Regions from separate parts of the Rhizobium sp. LjRoot98 genome, predicted to be linked through region 4. Evidence: predicted binding sites of a transcription regulator. Region 4 holds the regulator's gene; each other region holds the start of a gene.
What was found. The regulator LexA, encoded in region 4, represses DNA repair genes until DNA is damaged. The targets are predictions, from matches to a motif close to TGTTCNNNNTGTGTTCNG.
Positions count from the first base shown of each region.

Region 1 (4,524 bases), on a different contig from region 4:
TTCTGTTCCTGATCACTCTGCTGTGGTTTCTGCTTTTGTTGGCGCGGCTCTCCGGCAAGGCGAACGGTGCCGCCATCACGCAACCGCTGCACGCCCTCGACCACAACATCATCGCCCTTGGTCAGTTTTGCATCGACCAAAACCTTGTCGGAATTGCGCTGGATGATCTTGACCGGAACACGGTGCGATTTCTCATCTTCGACACGCCAGACGAAGGATCCGTCGGCGCTCCACTGGATCGCCAGCGGATTGACCGTCGGATAGTGATCGCCGGGAAACCGAACCGACACCGAAAATGACATGCCGGCCCGCAGCGTATCATCGGGATTGTCGATCCGCGCCCGGACCCGCAGCGTCCGGCTCGCCTGATCGACACGGTTGTCGATCGCGTCGATGACGCCCGAAAGCTCCGAGGTCGGCAGCGCGATGGCAGTAGCCGAAATATCCTGGCCAACCGAGACCTTGGTCGAAAACCGCTCCGGCACCCAGAAATCGACGAGAATCTGCGAACGGTCATCAACCACGGCGATCGGCGTCGAGGTGGTGACATAGTCCCCGGGATGGGCAGTGATGATACCGACGATACCGCCGGAAGGTGCAACGATGTCGCGGCGCTTCAGGTCGAGTTCCGCCGTCTGCAGCGCAAGCTCAGCCGCCTGCATGGCAAATTCGGCTTCACGCAGGATGGCAACCGAGACGGCATTGCCAAGCTTGCGGTTGCGCTCGACCTTTTCACGGGCGCTATCAAGGGCGACCTTGGCTTGCGCGGCAGCGATCTTCTGCTCGTCGCTGTCAAGCTTGGCGATGACCTGCCCCTTTTCGATGCGGTCGCCGGATTTCACCAGAATTTCCGTCAGATTACCGGTCGCAAGCGGTGTGACGCTGACCGACAGGATGGCCTCGCCGGTGCCGATGGCATTCAGCCGATCGTTGACAACAGCCGTATCGGCTGGCTGGGTGACGACAAGCGGCGCACCACCGCCCTGACCGCGCCCCTGGCTCCGGCCAGCCTGCCCTTGTGCTTCACCCTGCTTGGCACCGTCCGCCGGTTTCGCGACATAAGCCAGCAATTGCTCGGGCACGCCCACCTTGGCCAGCATTGCAGTGGCACCCGGCACGAAGCGAACCCAGACGCCAAGGCCGACGGCAAGAATGACCAGGCAGATCAAAAGCTGCTTCCAAAGCCGCATGCAAAACTCCAATTGATTAAGCGGGTTTCGGCCACACTGGCGCGCGAACCCCGTTCCTGCGGCAACTATCCCTTTTTGCTGCATTGCAGGCAATGCTAGAATGCCTTCATTACGCAATTGTAACAAAAGCCCTTTTCGGTCCCTCGCGCCCTTCCCGGCGCTCGACAGCACGTCCTCGCGGCTCTAACCTTGGCTGATCGGAGGGCCTCATGAGCACCATCGCAAAACACCACGATTCGGAATCCAATCCTCGCGTCAAAGCCGTCTTCGACGACATCCGCGCGACCCGCAAATCCGATTTCATCAACAATATGTGGCACTATCTCGCCTTCGATGCCGATCTGCTCGAAACCACCTGGGCCGAGGTCAAAGCCGTGATGGCAACGCCGTCGGCGCTCGATCCGCTCGTGAAAGAGATGCTCTACATCGCCGTCTCCGTCACCAATGGCTGCGGCTACTGTGCACATTCGCATACGGCAGCCGCCAAAGCCAAGGGCATGACGGCCGAACAGCACGCCGATCTGCTGCGTGTCATCGCCCTGGCCGCCAAGACCAACCAGCTCGCGACCGCTCTGCAGCTCCCCGTCGATCCAACCTTCGATGCCGATCATCGACCCTGATCGCGGCCAAAAAGCGGTTGTCTCCACAGGCAAGCTGGACATTCTGGAATAAAAGCAGAACGGAATTCTGGCCTTTCGGCTCCGAATCACTACATTGAGCCGCATGAGCAATGGTTTTGACGATATTCCCTTCTTTGATGAGGAACCGGCGCCGCGTCCACAGCGTGGCCTGAGCCCGCAACCGGCCCCGCCTGCCCCTGCTAGCGGCATCGCTGCGCGTGCCATGGCCGCCCGGGACCAGCACCGTGCGCCCGATTATCTTTCCGGCCTCAACCCGGAACAGCGCGAAGCCGTGGAAACGCTGGACGGCCCGGTTCTGGTGCTGGCTGGTGCGGGCACCGGCAAGACCCGCGTGCTCACCACCCGCATCGCCCATATCCTCGCCTCCGGCCGCGCTTTCCCCTCTCAGATCCTCGCCGTGACCTTCACCAACAAGGCCGCCCGCGAGATGAAGGAGCGTGTCGGCGTTCTCGTCGGTGGCGCCGTCGAAGGCATGCCGTGGATGGGCACATTCCACTCAATCGGCGTCAAGCTCCTGCGCCGCCATGCCGAACTGGTCGGCCTGAAATCCTCCTTCACCATCCTCGATACCGATGATGTCGTGCGGCTGGTCAAGCAGTTGATCCAGGCCGATGGCATTGATGACAAGCGCTGGCCTGCCAAACAGTTCGCCCAGATGATCGATGGCTGGAAGAACAAGGGCCTTGGCCCTGCCGAAATCCCCGAAGGCGACGCCCGCTCGTTTGCCAATGGCAAGGGCCGCGAACTCTATGCGGCCTATCAGGCCCGGCTGATGACGCTGAACGCCTGCGACTTCGGCGATCTTTTGCTGCATCCGATCCGCATGTTCCGCACCAATCCGGATATCCTGCGCGAATACCACGACAAATTCCGCTATATCCTCGTCGACGAATACCAGGATACCAACACCGCTCAGTATATGTGGCTGAGACTGCTCGCCCAACGGCCGAAGGGCGTGCCGCAGAACGTCTGCTGCGTTGGTGACGACGACCAGTCGATCTATGGCTGGCGCGGTGCCGAGGTCGACAACATCCTGCGTTTCGAGAAGGATTTTCCGGGCGCCAAGGTGATCAAGCTCGAGCGCAATTATCGCTCCACCGAACATATTCTCGGTGCCGCCGGCCATTTGATCGCCCACAATGAAGGCCGCCTCGGCAAGACGCTGTTCACTGACCGCGTCGATCCCAACGACGACAAGGTGCAGGTCCACGCCGCCTGGGATTCCGAAGAGGAAGCCCGCGCCGTCGGCGAGGAGATCGAACAACTCCAGCGCACCAAGCATCCGCTCAACAACATGGCGATCTTGGTGCGCGCCTCTTTCCAGATGCGCGAGTTCGAAGACCGGTTCGTCACGCTCGGCCTGAATTACCGCGTCATCGGCGGCCCGCGCTTCTATGAACGCCTCGAAATCCGCGATGCGCTCGCTTACTTCCGTCTCGTCTGCCAACCGGCCGACGATCTTGCCTTCGAGCGTATCGTCAACACGCCCAAGCGCGGCCTTGGCGACACGACGGTGCGCGCCCTGCACGATTATGCCCGCAAGCGCGATATCCCGATGCTGGCGGCCGCGGCTGATATCATCGAAACCGATGAAATGAAGCCCAAGCCCCGAAAGTCGCTGTTCGACGTCGTCTCGATGTTCCAGCGCTGGCAGGGGTTGCTTGAAAACACACCGCATACCGAGCTCGCCGAAACCATTCTCGAAGAGTCCGGCTATACGGATATGTGGAAGAACGACAAATCCGCCGAAGCGCCGGGCCGACTGGAAAACCTGAAGGAACTCGTCCGCTCGATGGAAGCGTTCGAGAGCATGCGCGGCTTCCTCGAGCACATCGCGCTGGTGATGGATGTCGAGCAGAATGCCGAACTCGACGCGGTCTCGATCATGACGCTGCATTCAGCCAAGGGACTGGAATTCGAGACTGTCTTCCTGCCCGGCTGGGAGGAAGGCCTGTTTCCACACCAGCGTGCGCTCGACGAAGGTGGCCGTTCCGGTCTCGAGGAAGAACGCCGCCTTGCCTATGTCGGCCTGACCCGGGCAAAACGCCGCTGCCATATCTGGTTCGTCTCCAACCGCCGCATCCATGGCCTGTGGCAATCGACGCTGCCCTCACGCTTCCTCGACGAACTGCCGACGGCCCATGTCGAAGTCTCTGAAGCCGAACAGTCCTACGGCGGCTACAATCGCGGCGGCTACGGCCAGTCGCGCTTCGACAAGCAGGAGCCGTTCGCCAACACCTATTCCACCCCCGGCTGGAAACGCGCCCAGGCCAACAAGACCGACGCCACCCGCGACAACTGGGGCAACCGCTCCGGCGTGTCCATCGAGCGTATCGGTTACGGCGAAAGTGGCCCCAAAGCCCGTACCATCGACGGCGAACTGATCGCCAAGTCGAAGGTCGATGAACCCTCGAAATTCTCCGTCGGCGACCGGGTGTTTCACATCAAATTCGGCAATGGGAATATTGCGGCGATCGAAGGCAACAAGCTGACGATTGACTTTGATCGGGCCGGACAGAAGCGGGTGCTCGACGGGTTTGTAGAGAAGGTGTGACCGATAGGCGTGGGGGTGGATCCTCGGGTCTAGCCCGAGGATGACTGCTTTGGGGATGCGGTAGCTTGAACGGCACCCGGACCGACCAGTCCACTATCCGCTGGCTCAACCAAGTTCATCAACTCCGCGGCTACACTGA
Region 1 is NZ_CAXUPW020000002.1:231,959-236,482, reverse strand. It holds gene ACSQ3J_RS09700 (efflux RND transporter periplasmic adaptor subunit) at 1-1,190, opposite strand, end outside; gene ACSQ3J_RS09695 (carboxymuconolactone decarboxylase family protein) at 1,400-1,810, shown strand; gene ACSQ3J_RS09690 (ATP-dependent helicase) at 1,914-4,385, shown strand.
Region 1: the regulator LexA is predicted to act here: its motif matches at 1,855-1,872, upstream of ACSQ3J_RS09690 (ATP-dependent helicase).

Region 2 (4,524 bases), on a different contig from region 4:
GGCGCGGCGTGCCGAACTCGTCGCGAACGGCAATCAGTTCGTCCTTGACGATGGTCATGATGCGAATGCGCGACGACAGGATATCGAGATAGTCGCTGATCTCGGCGCCAATCTTGTTCAGTTCGTCGCCGATTTCATCGCGGCCAAGGGCCGTCAGGCGGGCCAGACGCAATTCGAGAATCGCCCGGGCCTGCTCTTCGGACAGGTTATAGGTGAGGTCCTCGTTGATACGGTGGCGCGGATCGTCGATCAGACGGATCAGGCTTTCGACATCCGATGCCGGCCAACGGCGTGTCATCAATTGTTCGCGGGCCGTGGCCGGATCCGGCGCTTCGCGGATCAGCTTGATGATCTCGTCGATATTGGCAACGGCGATGGCAAGACCGACCAACACATGCGCGCGTTCGCGCGCCTTTCGCAGCAGGTACTTGGTACGGCGGCTGATGACTTCCTCGCGGAAGGCAACGAAGGCGCGCAGCATGTCGAGCAGCGTCATCTGCTCCGGCTTGCCGCCGTTCAGCGCCACCATGTTGCAGCCAAACGAGGTCTGCAGTGGTGTGTAGCGATAGAGCTGGTTGAGGATGACCTCGGCATTGGCGTCGCGCTTCAGTTCGACGACGACACGGTAACCTTGGCGGTCGGATTCGTCGCGAAGGTCGGAAATACCCTCGATGCGCTTGTCCTTGACCAGTTCGGCCATCTTCTCGATCATCGTCGCCTTGTTCACCTGATAGGGAACTTCGGTGATGATGATCTGTTCGCGGTCGCCGCGCATCGGCTCGATGGTGGCGCGGCCGCGCATGATGACCGAGCCGCGGCCCGTCTCATAAGCCGAACGGATGCCGGACCGGCCAAGGATGAAAGCGCCGGTCGGGAAGTCCGGCCCCGGAATGATCTCCATCAGCTGCGGCAGTTCAAGGCCAGGTTCATCAATCAGCGCGATACAGCCGTTGATCACTTCGATCAGATTGTGTGGCGGGATATTGGTCGCCATGCCGACGGCGATGCCGCCTGCCCCGTTGACCAGAAGGTTCGGGAACTTCGCAGGCACGACGGACGGCTCGCTCAGCGTGCCATCATAGTTGTCGCGAAAATCGACCGTTTCCTTGTCGAGATCGTCGAGCAGCGCATGGGCGGCCTTTTCAAGCCGGCACTCGGTATAACGTTCGGCCGCCGGCGGATCGCCGTCGATCGAGCCGAAATTGCCCTGACCATCGATCAGCGGCAGCCGCAGCGACCAGGGCTGCGCCATACGGGCGAGCGCATCATAGATCGCCGAGTTGCCGTGCGGATGGAATTTACCCATCACGTCCCCGGTGACGCGGGCGCATTTGACGTATTTCTTGTTCCAGTCGATGCCCAGTTCGCTCATCCCGAACAGGATGCGCCGGTGCACGGGCTTCAGACCATCGCGGACATCGGGAAGAGCACGGCTGACGATAACGCTCATGGCGTAATCGAGATACGAGCGCTGCATTTCCTCCATGATGGAAATGGGCTCGATGCCTGGTGGGTTCTTGCCGCCGCCTGGTGTGCTTTGTTCAGTCAATTTCGATCACGATCTTTGTTCAGAATCAGACAGATTTTTATAGCCGAATGCGTTGGCGAGCGCCAATTTCGGGGCCGGGTTGTGAACAGCCTTTTAGGCTCATCGTCGCTCTTGCAGGCATTTGCAAGGCAAAAGCGGCTAAACAGTGAAGGACAGGTCTTTCATTCAGCGATCCCCTCGCCTAACAATTCATCAGACGGTCATCATAAACAAGGCCGCGAGGGGAATGGGATGTCTCATATCGACCTTTTGATCAATGCGCTGACCACGATCCTGGTCACCATCGATCCGCCCGGCCTTGCGCCGATCTTCCTGAGCTTGACTGTCGGCATGAGCCGTCAGGAGCGCTTTCTGGTGGCTCGGCGTGGCACGCTGATCGCTTTTTTCATCCTGTCGGCGTTCGCTTTGTTCGGAAGCAGTATACTTGGCCTGCTCGGCATCTCCATCGGCGCCTTCCGGATTGCCGGCGGCCTGCTGCTGTTCTGGATCGCCTTCGAAATGATCTTCGAGAAGCGCAACGAGCGCAAGGAAAAGACCGGCGAAACGGCCATCACCCGCGATCACATTCACAATATCGCGGTTTTCCCCTTGGCACTGCCGCTGATTGCCGGCCCCGGCGCCATCTCGGCGACGATCCTGTTGTCCGGTTCGTTTTCGGCAACCATCGACCGTGTGCAGCTGATCCTGGTCATCGCCTTCTGCCTGGCCGTCCTGTTTGCCTCACTCGTCATTGCCGAACGCATCGACCGGTTTTTAGGTGTCACCGGCCGCGCCATCCTGACACGCCTGCTCGGCGTCATCCTCGCGGCCTTGGCGGTGCAGTTCGTCGTCGATGGCGTCAAATCGACCATGGGGTTGTGATCACGCTCAATTGTGGCAGGTCCCATTGACGAAAAAGGCCCGGTTTCCCGGGCCTTTTTGACTGTAGATCACTTGGATCAAAAGGGAATATCGTCGTCCATATCGCGCGAAAAATTCCCGCCGCTGTTGCCGCCGCCGCTGCGCCCCGCCGGCGCCGAGGATGGACGATCGTAATCGCCGCCATAGTTGCTGGAACCGCCGCCGGCATTGCCGCCGCCATATTCGGAGCCGCCGCGGCCACCGCCAGCACCCTGCCCGTCACCACGGCCACCAAGCATGGTCAGTGTGGAGTTGAAGCCCTGCAGCACGATTTCCGTCGAGTATCGGTCCTGGCCGTCCTTGTCCTGCCATTTGCGGGTCTGCAGCTGGCCTTCGACATAGACGGTCGAGCCCTTCTTCAGATACTGCTCGGCAACCTTGCAGAGGCCTTCGTTGAAGATCACCACGCGATGCCATTCGGTCTTTTCCTTGCGCTCGCCGGAATTGCGGTCGCGCCAGCTTTCCGAAGTCGCAATGTTGAGGTTGGCGATCGGCTTGCCGTCTTGCGTGCGCCGGATTTCCGGGTCTGCCCCGAGGTTGCCGATCAAAATCACCTTGTTGACACTGCCTGCCATCTTGCTTTTCCCGCTGTCCTGCCCGGCCTTTCAGCCCGGCTACCAAATTCAGAGCGCGCATCTTAGCGGCTGACGGCCAAGCATACGCCCCTGTGCATTGTGTCATCCACAACAGATTTTAAATTATGTTCTTTATTTGTTCTATTAAATTTGCAATAACCTGTCAACCGACTCGGAAAGCCTGCTGTTTTTCTGCTTGCGCCTCGACATGGGCGCTGGCGTACTTAAATAGGAGCTTTCCAATACCTGTACAAAGCTGGGCACGATGAGCAAACTCGAGACCATTTCCATCCGCGGCGCGCGCGAACACAATCTCAAGGGCATCGACCTTGATCTGCCGCGCAACAAGCTGATCGTCATGACCGGCCTGTCGGGCTCGGGAAAATCCTCGCTTGCCTTCGATACGATCTATGCGGAAGGACAGCGCCGTTATGTCGAGAGCCTGTCGGCCTATGCCCGTCAGTTCCTCGAAATGATGCAGAAGCCGGATGTCGACCAGATCGACGGTCTGTCTCCGGCCATCTCGATCGAGCAGAAAACCACCTCGCGCAATCCGCGCTCGACGGTGGGCACTGTCACCGAAATCTACGACTACATGCGCCTTCTCTTCGCCCGCGTCGGCGTACCCTATTCGCCCGCCACCGGTTTGCCGATCGAAAGCCAGACAGTCAGCCAGATGGTCGATCGCGTCGTCGATTTCGGCGAAGGCACCCGTCTTTATATTCTCGCGCCGATCGTGCGTGGCCGCAAGGGCGAATACAAGAAAGAACTTGCCGAGTTGATGAAGAAGGGGTTTCAGCGCGTCAAGATTGACGGGCAGTTTTACGAGATCGCCGAGGCACCAGCGCTCGACAAGAAATACAAGCATGACATCGACGTTGTCGTCGACCGTGTCGTCGTGCGCCCCGACCTGACGACGCGCCTCGCTGACAGCCTGGAAACCTGCCTGACGCTGGCCGACGGCCTGGCGATTGCCGAATTTGCCGACAAGCCGCTGCCGCCTGAGGAAACCGCAGCTGGTGGCGCGGCCAACAAGTCACTCAACGAAACGCATGAGCGTGTGCTGTTTTCCGAAAAATTCGCCTGCCCCGTATCCGGCTTCACCATTTCGGAGATCGAGCCGCGGCTGTTCTCGTTCAACAATCCGTTCGGCGCCTGCCCGACCTGCGATGGACTTGGTAGCCAGCAGAAAATCGACGAAGCACTGATCATCCCCGAGCCCGATAAGACGCTGAAGAGCGGCGCCATCGCGCCCTGGGCGAAATCGTCGTCACCTTATTATAATCAGACGCTGGAAGCGCTCGGCAAAGCCTTCGGCTTCAAGCTGTCGAGCAAATGGACCGATCTTTCCGACGAAGCCAAGCACGCCATCCTGCAGGGCACCGAGGAAAAGATCAGCTTTCACTACGAGGACGGCGCCCGCTCCTACAACACGACCAAGAATTTCGAAGGCATCGTGCCCAATCTGGAGCGGCGCTGGAAGGAGACCGACAGCGCCTG
Region 2 is NZ_CAXUPW020000006.1:297,397-301,920, reverse strand. It holds gene gyrA (DNA gyrase subunit A) at 1-1,549, opposite strand, end outside; gene ACSQ3J_RS20590 (MarC family protein) at 1,781-2,410, shown strand; gene ACSQ3J_RS20585 (single-stranded DNA-binding protein) at 2,488-3,024, opposite strand; gene uvrA (excinuclease ABC subunit UvrA) at 3,290-4,524, shown strand, end outside.
Region 2: the regulator LexA is predicted to act here: its motif matches at 3,151-3,168, upstream of uvrA (excinuclease ABC subunit UvrA).

Region 3 (4,524 bases), on a different contig from region 4:
CATACGGAAGCTGCCGTCGACCTCTGCCGCCTTGCCAGCCTGCCGCCGATCGGCGTTATCTGCGAACTGGTCAACGACGACGGCACGGTCACCCGCGGCCCGCAGGTCACCGAGTTTGCCGAAAAACACGGCCTGAAGCAGGTCTCGGTCGCCGATCTCATCGCCTACCGCCAGCGCAAGGAAACGCTAATCAACCTTGAGGCAACGTTCGATGTCGATACCGCCTATGGCAAGGCCAAGGCGCATGCCTATTCCCTGCCCTGGGATCCTATGCAGCATCTCGCTGTTGTTTTCGGCGATATCCGGGATGGCATCGATATTCCGGTGCGCCTGCACCTCGAAAACGTTGCCGCAGACGTCTTCGGCAAGGCTTGCCAGCTCGATCCGATTATGCAGCGCATGTCCGAACAGGGCCGCGGCGTCATCGTTTACCTGCGTGAAGGTTCGGTCGGCGTTGGCGTCTCGACAACGGCGCGCACCGGCAAGCATGAGCGCGAAGAGCATAGCGAAGCACAGGCCCGCGAAAGCGAATGGCTGGAAATCGGCCTCGGCGCCCAGATCCTCAAAGATCTCGGCATCACCTCGATCCGGCTGCTCTCCTCACGCGAACGCCACTATGTCGGCCTGGAAGGTTTCGGCATCGAGATCGCGGCGACCGAGATTATCTGAGCGCCTGCGCCCACTGAATTTTCAAGGCCACCGGTCAGGACATGACCGGTGGCCTTTCTTGTTTTATCGATAGAATAACCGGCACAGGTTTCCGGTGTAAGACGACCGGCAAATCAGGCCATGCCTGCTTCAGTGATGGATGGATATTCGACAATGACTGTTTTGCAGACGATGCGGCTGACGCTCAGTCCATGCACCCCAAGTGACCGCGCCGATTTCATCGATCTTGAGCGTGACCCGGAGGTCATGCGCTTTCTGAACGGCGGGTATGCGGTCAATCGTGAGACGACGAGTCCGGATGCGACATTCCTCATGCCGACAGGGATGGAGCCCTATATCTGGACGGCGCGCCGTACTGCAAACGGTGCGTTCGTCGGGTGGTTCTGTCTATGGCCGGAGGGTGAGAGGCTGGCCGAACTCGGATACCGCCTGCGCCGGATGGAGTGGGGTCAGGGGCTTGCCTCGGAGGGGGCGCTGGCCCTGGTCAACTGGGGCTTTGAAAGCGGTCAGTACGACAGGATTGCTGCAACGACGATGGCAATTAACCTCGGATCGCGCCGCGTCATGGAAAAGATCGGCCTGAGCTATGCACGCACAGTCATGTACGACGGGCCGGACCCTATCGTGGGCAGCGAGCATGGCGAGGTCTGGTACGAGCTGACGCGCTCGGAATGGAGCGGTGGCTAACCGTCCCACCCCTCTAAAAACAACACCTTCTCAACACCGGCAAATTTCGCCAGCCGCGCCAGTTCCGCCTCCAGCCGCTCCATGCGGCCGGTGGATGAGCGCACGCCCTTTTCCCACCAGAGCCGCTTGACGGCGAGTGTCCCTGTCTTGCGCTCCGCCTTCATGTCGATCCGACCGACAAGTCTGTCGCCTTCGAGCAGCGGGAAAACGTAATAGCCGTATTCGCGTTTCGGTTCGGGGACGAAAACCTCGATGCGGTAATAGAAGCCGAACAGGCGTTCGGTGCGATTGCGGTTGCGGATCAGCGGATCGAAAGGGCTGAGCACGCGGATGCGGGCGGGCGCGTCTGGGAGGTCACCGAGGTTTTCGGGAAACCCGGTGAACGCATAGGACAGGCGCGGCTTGTCACCGTCGGCAGGCTCGATCATCACTTCGGTCAGTTCGTCGCGATGCTGCATAACCCAGGCCTTTGCCTCGTCTGGCGAAACCAGATCGAAGAAGGCGGCGATTTCGCCGTGTGTGGCAAAGCCCAGCCGGTCGAGCGCTGCGCGGCAGGCCCAGTCGAGGAAAGCATCGTGGCTGACCTCCGGCTCATAGTGGTGGCCGGGAATGACGCGCTCGGTGAGATCGTAAATCTTCTGGAAGTTTTGGCGGCCGGCGATGGCGAGCTTGCCGGTATGCCAGTAGTATTCGAGCGCCGTCTTGTTGGGATGCCAGTTCCACCAGCCGCCCGACTTGTGGTCGTCGGCCTTCAAGTCCCGTGACATCGCCGCGCCACCCTGGGCGATGCGCTCGAATGTCTCTTGGAAGGTGCTGTCGAAGCCTTCGCCGCGCCATTTCAGCCAGCGCTCGCGCATAACCGCCTCGCGACGGATAAAGCGGTGCTTCCAGTAGCGGAAAAACTCCGACGGCAGGATCGACGCATCGTGTGTCCAGTGCTCGAACAGCGCGCCATCTTGTTCCAGAAGTTCGGTCAGGTGCTCGCGCCTGTAGGTCTGGTTGCGGGAAAACAGGATCTGGTGATGGGCGCGCTCGACGGTCGAGATGCTGTCGACCTGGACGAAGCCGATTTCATGAATGAGATCGAGCAGCCCCTGTTTGCCAAGCGCCCGGTTTGGAGCAGCGGCCAAGCCTTGCTTGTTGAGGAAGATGCGCCGGGCATCACGGTTTGAAACAGGAATCGCCATGCAACAATCTAGGCAAATGTTCACACTTTGTTCAAGCCCAAAACCGGAGCCTCTTTCCATCCGTAAAGAAATCGTCCTATAGAGCCTCGACATTCGAACGCGGGGGACGCGGATTGGACATACGTTTTACCAGTGTGTCCGTCAGTTTTGGCGGGCGCACGGTTCTTCAGCCGCTGACGCTGTCGCTGACCGAGCGCCGTATCGGCATTGTCGGGCTGAACGGCTCGGGCAAGACCACATTCGCGCGGCTGATCAACGGGTTGGTCAAGCCGGCCACCGGCACCGTGACAGTGAACGGCCTTGATACCGTCAACGATGCCAGCGCTGCATTGGCTGAGGCCGGTTTCATCTTCCAGAACCCGCAGCATCAGATCATCATGCCGATCGTGCATGAGGACATCGCGTTTGGCTTGAAGAACCGCGGATTAAAAGCAGACGAGATCGAACGCCGCACAGCCGCCGTGCTCGAACGGTTCGGCATCAGCCATCTGGCCAAGCGGCGCGTGCATGAACTCTCGGGCGGCGAAACGCAGCTTGCCGCCATCGCCAGCGTGCTCGTCACCGGCCCCGGCATCCTCATTCTCGACGAGCCGACCAATCAGCTGGACCTGAAGAACCGGCGCCTGGTGGAAAATACCATCACCGGGCTTAACGAGCACACGATCGTCATCAGTCATGACCTGCCGCTGATCGAAAAATTCGACCGCGTTCTTCTGTTCCACGACGGCAGGTTGATCGCCGATGGCCCGGCGAATGACAGCATCCGTGCCTACCATGAGGTGGCCGGTTGCTGAACGGGCTGAACATCGAAGGCACGACGCCGCTGCACCGGATGTCGGTGCGGATGAAGCTCGCCATCCTGCTCGTCTGCGGGCTTGCGCTTTATGCCGTGTCCTCGTTCTTTGTCCTTGTCCCGGCTTTCGTCATTGCTGCCGTCATCTACTTCACCACCGGCCTCGCCTTCCGCGAGGCCGTGTCGCGGCTAAAACCCATCCTCTTCACCATTCTGATCCTGTTGATCGCCACCGCCTACCTCACGTCGATACGCGAGGCGGCCGAAAGCTTTTTCCGGTTGATGGCGATCGTGCTGTTTGCAGGTGCTGTGACCGCTACGACGGCGACAGGCGCCTTCATCGACGAGATCACCCGGCTGCTGCAGCCGCTCGACAGGCTTGGCCTGGTGCGGGCCGCCGATGTCGGGCTCGCCTTTGGGCTGGTGCTGCGTTTTGTGCCTGATATTTTCAATCACTACCAGTCGATCCGCGAGGCGCACCGGGCGCGCGGGCTGAAGGTCCGGCCGTTGACGATCCTTGCGCCGTTGATCATCCTGACGCTCAAGGACGCTGACACGATCGCCATGGCGATTGACGCACGCGGTTTCCGGCGGCCGCGCGAGAGGCTTCGTTGATGATAAAAGCGCTCTTCCGTCTCTGTCCCGTTTAGGCTCCGGCCGCACGCATGCACATATATCGATAGACAAAGGACTTGCCATGACCACCAGAGACCTCGTTCTCATTGCTCTCTTCACCGCGATCATCGTCGTTCTCGGTCTCATTCCGCCGGTGACGCTGGCCTTCATCCCGGTGCCGATCACCGCCCAATCGATGGGTGTGATGCTGGCGGGCTGCATCATCGGCGCCAAGCGCGGTGCGCTCGCCTATGTTCTGCTGGTACTGCTGGTGGCGATCGGGCTCCCGGTTCTCTCCGGCGGCCGTGGTGGACTGGCCATCATCCAGGGTCCGACCGGCGGCTTCGTGCTTGGCTGGATCGTTGCCACCTTCGTTACCGGCCTGATCGCCGAGCGGCTGGTCAAGGAAGGCCAGAGCGAAGTCAGACAGTTTGCCGGCTTCTTCATCGCTTCCGTCATTGGCGGCATCGGCGTGCTCTATGCCATCGGCATGCCTTGGGTGACCGCCGTCACCGGCACGCCGCTCTCAGCCGTCGCCACGGGTTCGCTGGCCTTCATTCCAGGCGATATCGT
Region 3 is NZ_CAXUPW020000001.1:640,477-645,000, forward strand. It holds gene ribB (3,4-dihydroxy-2-butanone-4-phosphate synthase) at 1-669, shown strand, start outside; gene ACSQ3J_RS03210 (GNAT family N-acetyltransferase) at 823-1,356, shown strand; gene ACSQ3J_RS03215 (winged helix-turn-helix domain-containing protein) at 1,353-2,543, opposite strand; gene ACSQ3J_RS03220 (energy-coupling factor ABC transporter ATP-binding protein) at 2,657-3,337, shown strand; gene ACSQ3J_RS03225 (energy-coupling factor transporter transmembrane component T family protein) at 3,331-3,951, shown strand; gene ACSQ3J_RS03230 (biotin transporter BioY) at 4,034-4,524, shown strand, end outside.
Region 3: the regulator LexA is predicted to act here: its motif matches at 2,561-2,578, upstream of ACSQ3J_RS03220 (energy-coupling factor ABC transporter ATP-binding protein).

Region 4 (4,524 bases):
ATTTTCCATTGAATACTGGAAGGCCTGCAAGACCGCCCAGCCCGTGATGGCGCGTGTCGATATTCCGAAAGCTCTGTCCTTCATCGTGAAGCCAAACAGCTTCCGGCTCTGCGTGGAATACATGTGCAGCAACGCTTTCACCACGCTCGACAAGTCCACGCAGGATCGCCGGCGGAATATCATGGAGGCGATGTGGCTGGAACCGTTGAGCGAAAAAGACGGCAGGCTATTTGCCGACATGCCGGTGTCAAAAATGGATGTGGAAAATTTAGAGGTCCTGCGGGATCGCAAGAAAGAGGTGCCCTTTGTGGCTGACGATGCGCCGTGTCTTCGACACGAAGAAGGATGGCAAGCCCGTGGTGCCGAACATCGCTCGGCTCGTTGAACCATTCCGCGCCTATAGCGACGGGCACCACACCATCGCGCCCGACGAGATCGGCAAGTTCATCGATCACCACGGCCAGAAGTCGAAAGCCGTACTGGCGCTGTCGCTGTTAATGCAGACCGGCTTTCGCGTATCGGACTTGGCTGTTATCGGCCCGCAGCATCGGTGTGGCGATATTCTCAAGCTGCGGCTATTCAAGAACCGCAACCGGACGCCGGTGGATATCGAGATTGCCATTCACCCGATCCTTGAAGCCGTGATGGAGTTGCACCCTGTCACCGGGCTCACCAATGTGCGGACTGAGTTCGACAAAGCTTTCACAGTGAAGGGACTTGGAAACAGAGTGTCCGCATGGTTCAGCCAGGCAAGGGGCTGGCAACTGATCAGGCGCACAACGAAGCCACCGACTATATGCTGGAAGCGATGTTCGGCTGGAAGGACGGGAAGACATCCAAGATCTACACGCGCAACGCAGACCATGCGCGGCTGGCCAGACAGGCCGTATCGAAGATCAACTGTGATGGGATGGGCACGAATTGCTCGAAAGCAAGGACGGGACGGAGGGGTGAAATAGGAACCGACTGCCACACCCGCTATATTTTCGATTGATTTCAAGGTCTTACTGGTGGAGCAAGAAAGGTTTGGAGGCCTCGCCCGGAATTGAACCGGGGTGCAAGGATTTGCAGTCCTCTGCGTCACCACTCCGCCACGAGGCCTCACCAGTTCAAATAGTCGAACTGTGGCGGCGGTTTAGAATGATCCTAGACAAATCGCAAGAGGGTATTTCTGAAAAACGTTCTTGGTCATTTCTGAGATGCCGTTTCCGAACCCTTCTTCCACAGCTTTGGGGATGAACAAGCCGGTGTGCGAGGAGCCGAAAACGAGATTGCGGCGTCCCGGTCAAAGCGCCACGTCCCTGCCCTGTTGCCGGGCGCATTCTCACGAAGGTGACGGGCGACGGATTCGTGAATTGGTGCGCAAGTGCTGCCGTCGGCTGTTCGATTGATGAAGCGCCAAAGCCCTTAGCGAAACGGCACTGTTTCTAACGCCCTAACGATGCCAATCGTTCAGCTCTTGGCTGGAGCGATCCGCATTATCTGTCCACGTCTCAATTGACGCGCGGGCAACCCTGGCGGTTTGCAAGTTTCAAGACAGTGTATTCGCCACGGCGTCCAATGCCGTCAACGACAACAAGGCGCCGGTTTATCGAGCGGATGCCGGGATCACGCATTCCGTACTGATAGGCACGGCGGATTGCCTGCCGTTCACTGCAATTGCTGCGCGGACGATACTCATTATTGTATCGCCGGTCTCTGTATTCAACTGCGGGACTGTCGCGTCCGATGTATATGTCCAAGGATTGGGCCAACGATGCTGGTGCCTGAACAGTCGAAATGACTGTGGCCATCAATGCCACGACCAAAACTTTTGTAAAAACGGTTCTCACATTGGCCTCCTGGGTTCCGTCCACGAATAGAGCCGATAGGTCAACGAAATCCTACTAAATAGGTTCCAAAAATAGGGTGCGATAGGGGAACGGCAACATTTGCCGATGCGCAAGCCGCATTGAAAATTCATAGGCTTACAGCCCGTTAATCGGGCGTATTGAAGGAAAAATCATGTCCCTTATTTCCGCCGCTACTCATGATTTAGAGTGCTCCGGTCGGTTCATGAGGTCGCTAAGGCATTATCTTTCAGGGGGCAAAACTATCGTCGCGCCGGACGGTGACAGGTTTGCAGCCATGTCTACAAATCACGCAATCTTCCCCACTCCTTTAAGCTGCCATAGCTGAAGTGATATCAGATCAATGATAACGGCGGATCAGCCCGACGAGTTTTCCCTGTATCTTGACCCGGTCCGGTCCAAAAATCCGCGTCTCATAGGCAGGGTTGGCGGCTTCCAGGGCGATCGAGGCGCCTTTGCGGCGAAACCGCTTCAATGTCGCTTCCTCGTCATCAACCAGGGCGACGATGATTTCACCGGGGCTGGCGCTGTTCGTATTGCGGATGATGACCGTGTCGCCGTCGAGAATGCCCGCCTCGATCATCGAATCACCGCGCACTTCAAGTGCGTAGTGCTCACCGGTCCCAACCATCTCGAGCGGCACGGAAATATCATGTGTATTGTTCTGGATCGCGGAGATCGGTACGCCGGCGGCGATCCTGCCCATGACCGGTATGGAGACGGTATCGTTGTTTGCGGCGGCCTTGACGGGTGCGGCAGGTGCCGGTTGTGCACCAAGACTGCCCTGGATGACGCTCGGTGAAAAGCCGCGCTTGGGCTGGAGGCTCGTGGTATAGGCTTCTGGTAACTTGATCACTTCCAGCGCCCTCGCCCGGTTGGGCAGACGCCGGATGAAGCCTCGCTCCTCAAGCGCTGTAATCAGCCGATGAATGCCGGATTTCGACGCAAGATCCAGTGCATCCTTCATCTCGTCGAACGATGGCGGTACGCCCGATTCCTTCATTCTTTCGTGAATGAACAGAAGCAGTTCCTGTTGCTTGCGGGTCAGCATGAACGATCACTCCAGAATCGAGAAACAAATCAAGAACGAACACTATCTGTTCCATATGTGTTCCGCAAGTCCCTAAAATTCGTGAGTGTTTTCAACGCAACAGAAAATCATGCTGCATAGCGGCTCCTTTCCGCTCAGCATTCCGCCTGCCATTTATCGCGGGAAGCTATCTGTTGGAACCTTTGCGCGGCCGGTACCGTTTCGGTTTATCTCGTAACAATGCGATGGACGGCCTGCTCCGGATGCCGTCCGAGGAGGCTTTGATGGCGAAATACACCGATGAGCGCGCTTCCGATGCCGATGTGCAGAAAACCGTGGAATTGAGCGGCGTGCAGGCCCGTCAAGGCTTTTTAGGCCGGCCGGTACTGATGGTATTAATCTGCGGCCTGGTCCTTGCAATGCTCGCCTGGGCCGGTGCGGAAGTGTTTGGCGAAAGCACAGACAACGACGCTGCGACCAAGGTTGAGGAAAAGCTGCCTGCCCCGAACAATGGCGCTCCGGCCACGCAGGGAACCCCGGCCGATCCGGCGCAAATGGCACCTGCGGACAAGGACCCGACGCCACAGACAGGCTCAGGCGGATAAGCGGATCGGATCCGGCTCAAGCCTCTGCCGAATCGGGAGAAGGCCTTACGCCCAGCTTCCTAGCTGGAAGCCGGCCATTTGCGCGCCCACCAGACCGAAAGCCGCCGCCGCTTTCGCCGGACGAAGGCAAGGTCGTGCGACAGGACGAGAAGGCCAAGGGGAATCATCCAGAAACCGAGAACCGGGAGAAAACCGAGAATGCCGCCAAAGATCAGCGCGCCGCCGATGGAAATGCGCAAAAGGCGCGATTGCGGCAGCCGCATGCGCCACGTGCCGATGACGAGTTCGTGGGTGCGGGCATCGATGCCGAATTTTTTTGTTTTCCGCTGTTCTGCCATCAAATACCACCTGCCAAATGTCTGGCCACCCGCCATGCCCTGCGAACGCTGCAATCCTGCGGGTTTACCCCCGGCAAATCAACGGCGCGCTTTCAACTCTCACATGGGGAGTTGTCCACAATCAGACAAGATTGTGCATTTTTTTTGAAAAACCGCTTGGCAAATCGGAAAAGCATTTGTATTAGCAGCCTCACTTCTGCAGCACACACCGCCGCAGATTATCCCTGGTAGCTCAGCGGTAGAGCATTCGACTGTTAATCGACAGGTCGCCGGTTCGAATCCGGCCCGGGGAGCCAATTTCCAAAGGCCTTGCTGAAAAAGCAAGGCCTTTTTGGTTTCTGGCAATACCGCCCTGCGCCGCCTTCATGTCCTACCGGTAACCACTGGCGTCCGCCGGTTTTCCGGCATCCTGCACCTCGGTCATGTAGCGCCAGCAGTCCGGCCGCGATCCGTCGAGATCGGTAAAGCCGTAAATCTTGGCGAGATCGCCGCTTGAGGTCGATTGCCCGTTGAGGCGTCCCCGCTCCGGATCCGCAGCCAGGGCTGAAACGGCGCGGCCGGTAAAGCGCGGGGTTTCGGAAATCACGAAATGCGGCTGGGCCTTTATCGCTTCCATCCAGTTTTCCTCGCGCACACCAAAGATGTCGAGCATCATTTCAGAACGCATCCAGCCTGGAGAGATTGCCACCGATGTCGCTGCA
Region 4 is NZ_CAXUPW020000017.1:16,707-21,230, forward strand. It holds gene ACSQ3J_RS28695 (hypothetical protein) at 1-385, shown strand, start outside; gene ACSQ3J_RS28700 (hypothetical protein) at 306-959, shown strand; tRNA gene ACSQ3J_RS28705 (tRNA-Cys) at 1,028-1,101, opposite strand; gene lexA (transcriptional repressor LexA) at 2,191-2,901, opposite strand; gene ACSQ3J_RS28715 (hypothetical protein) at 3,165-3,485, shown strand; gene ACSQ3J_RS28720 (hypothetical protein) at 3,545-3,823, opposite strand; tRNA gene ACSQ3J_RS28725 (tRNA-Asn) at 4,045-4,119, shown strand; gene ACSQ3J_RS28730 (SDR family oxidoreductase) at 4,194-4,524, opposite strand, start outside.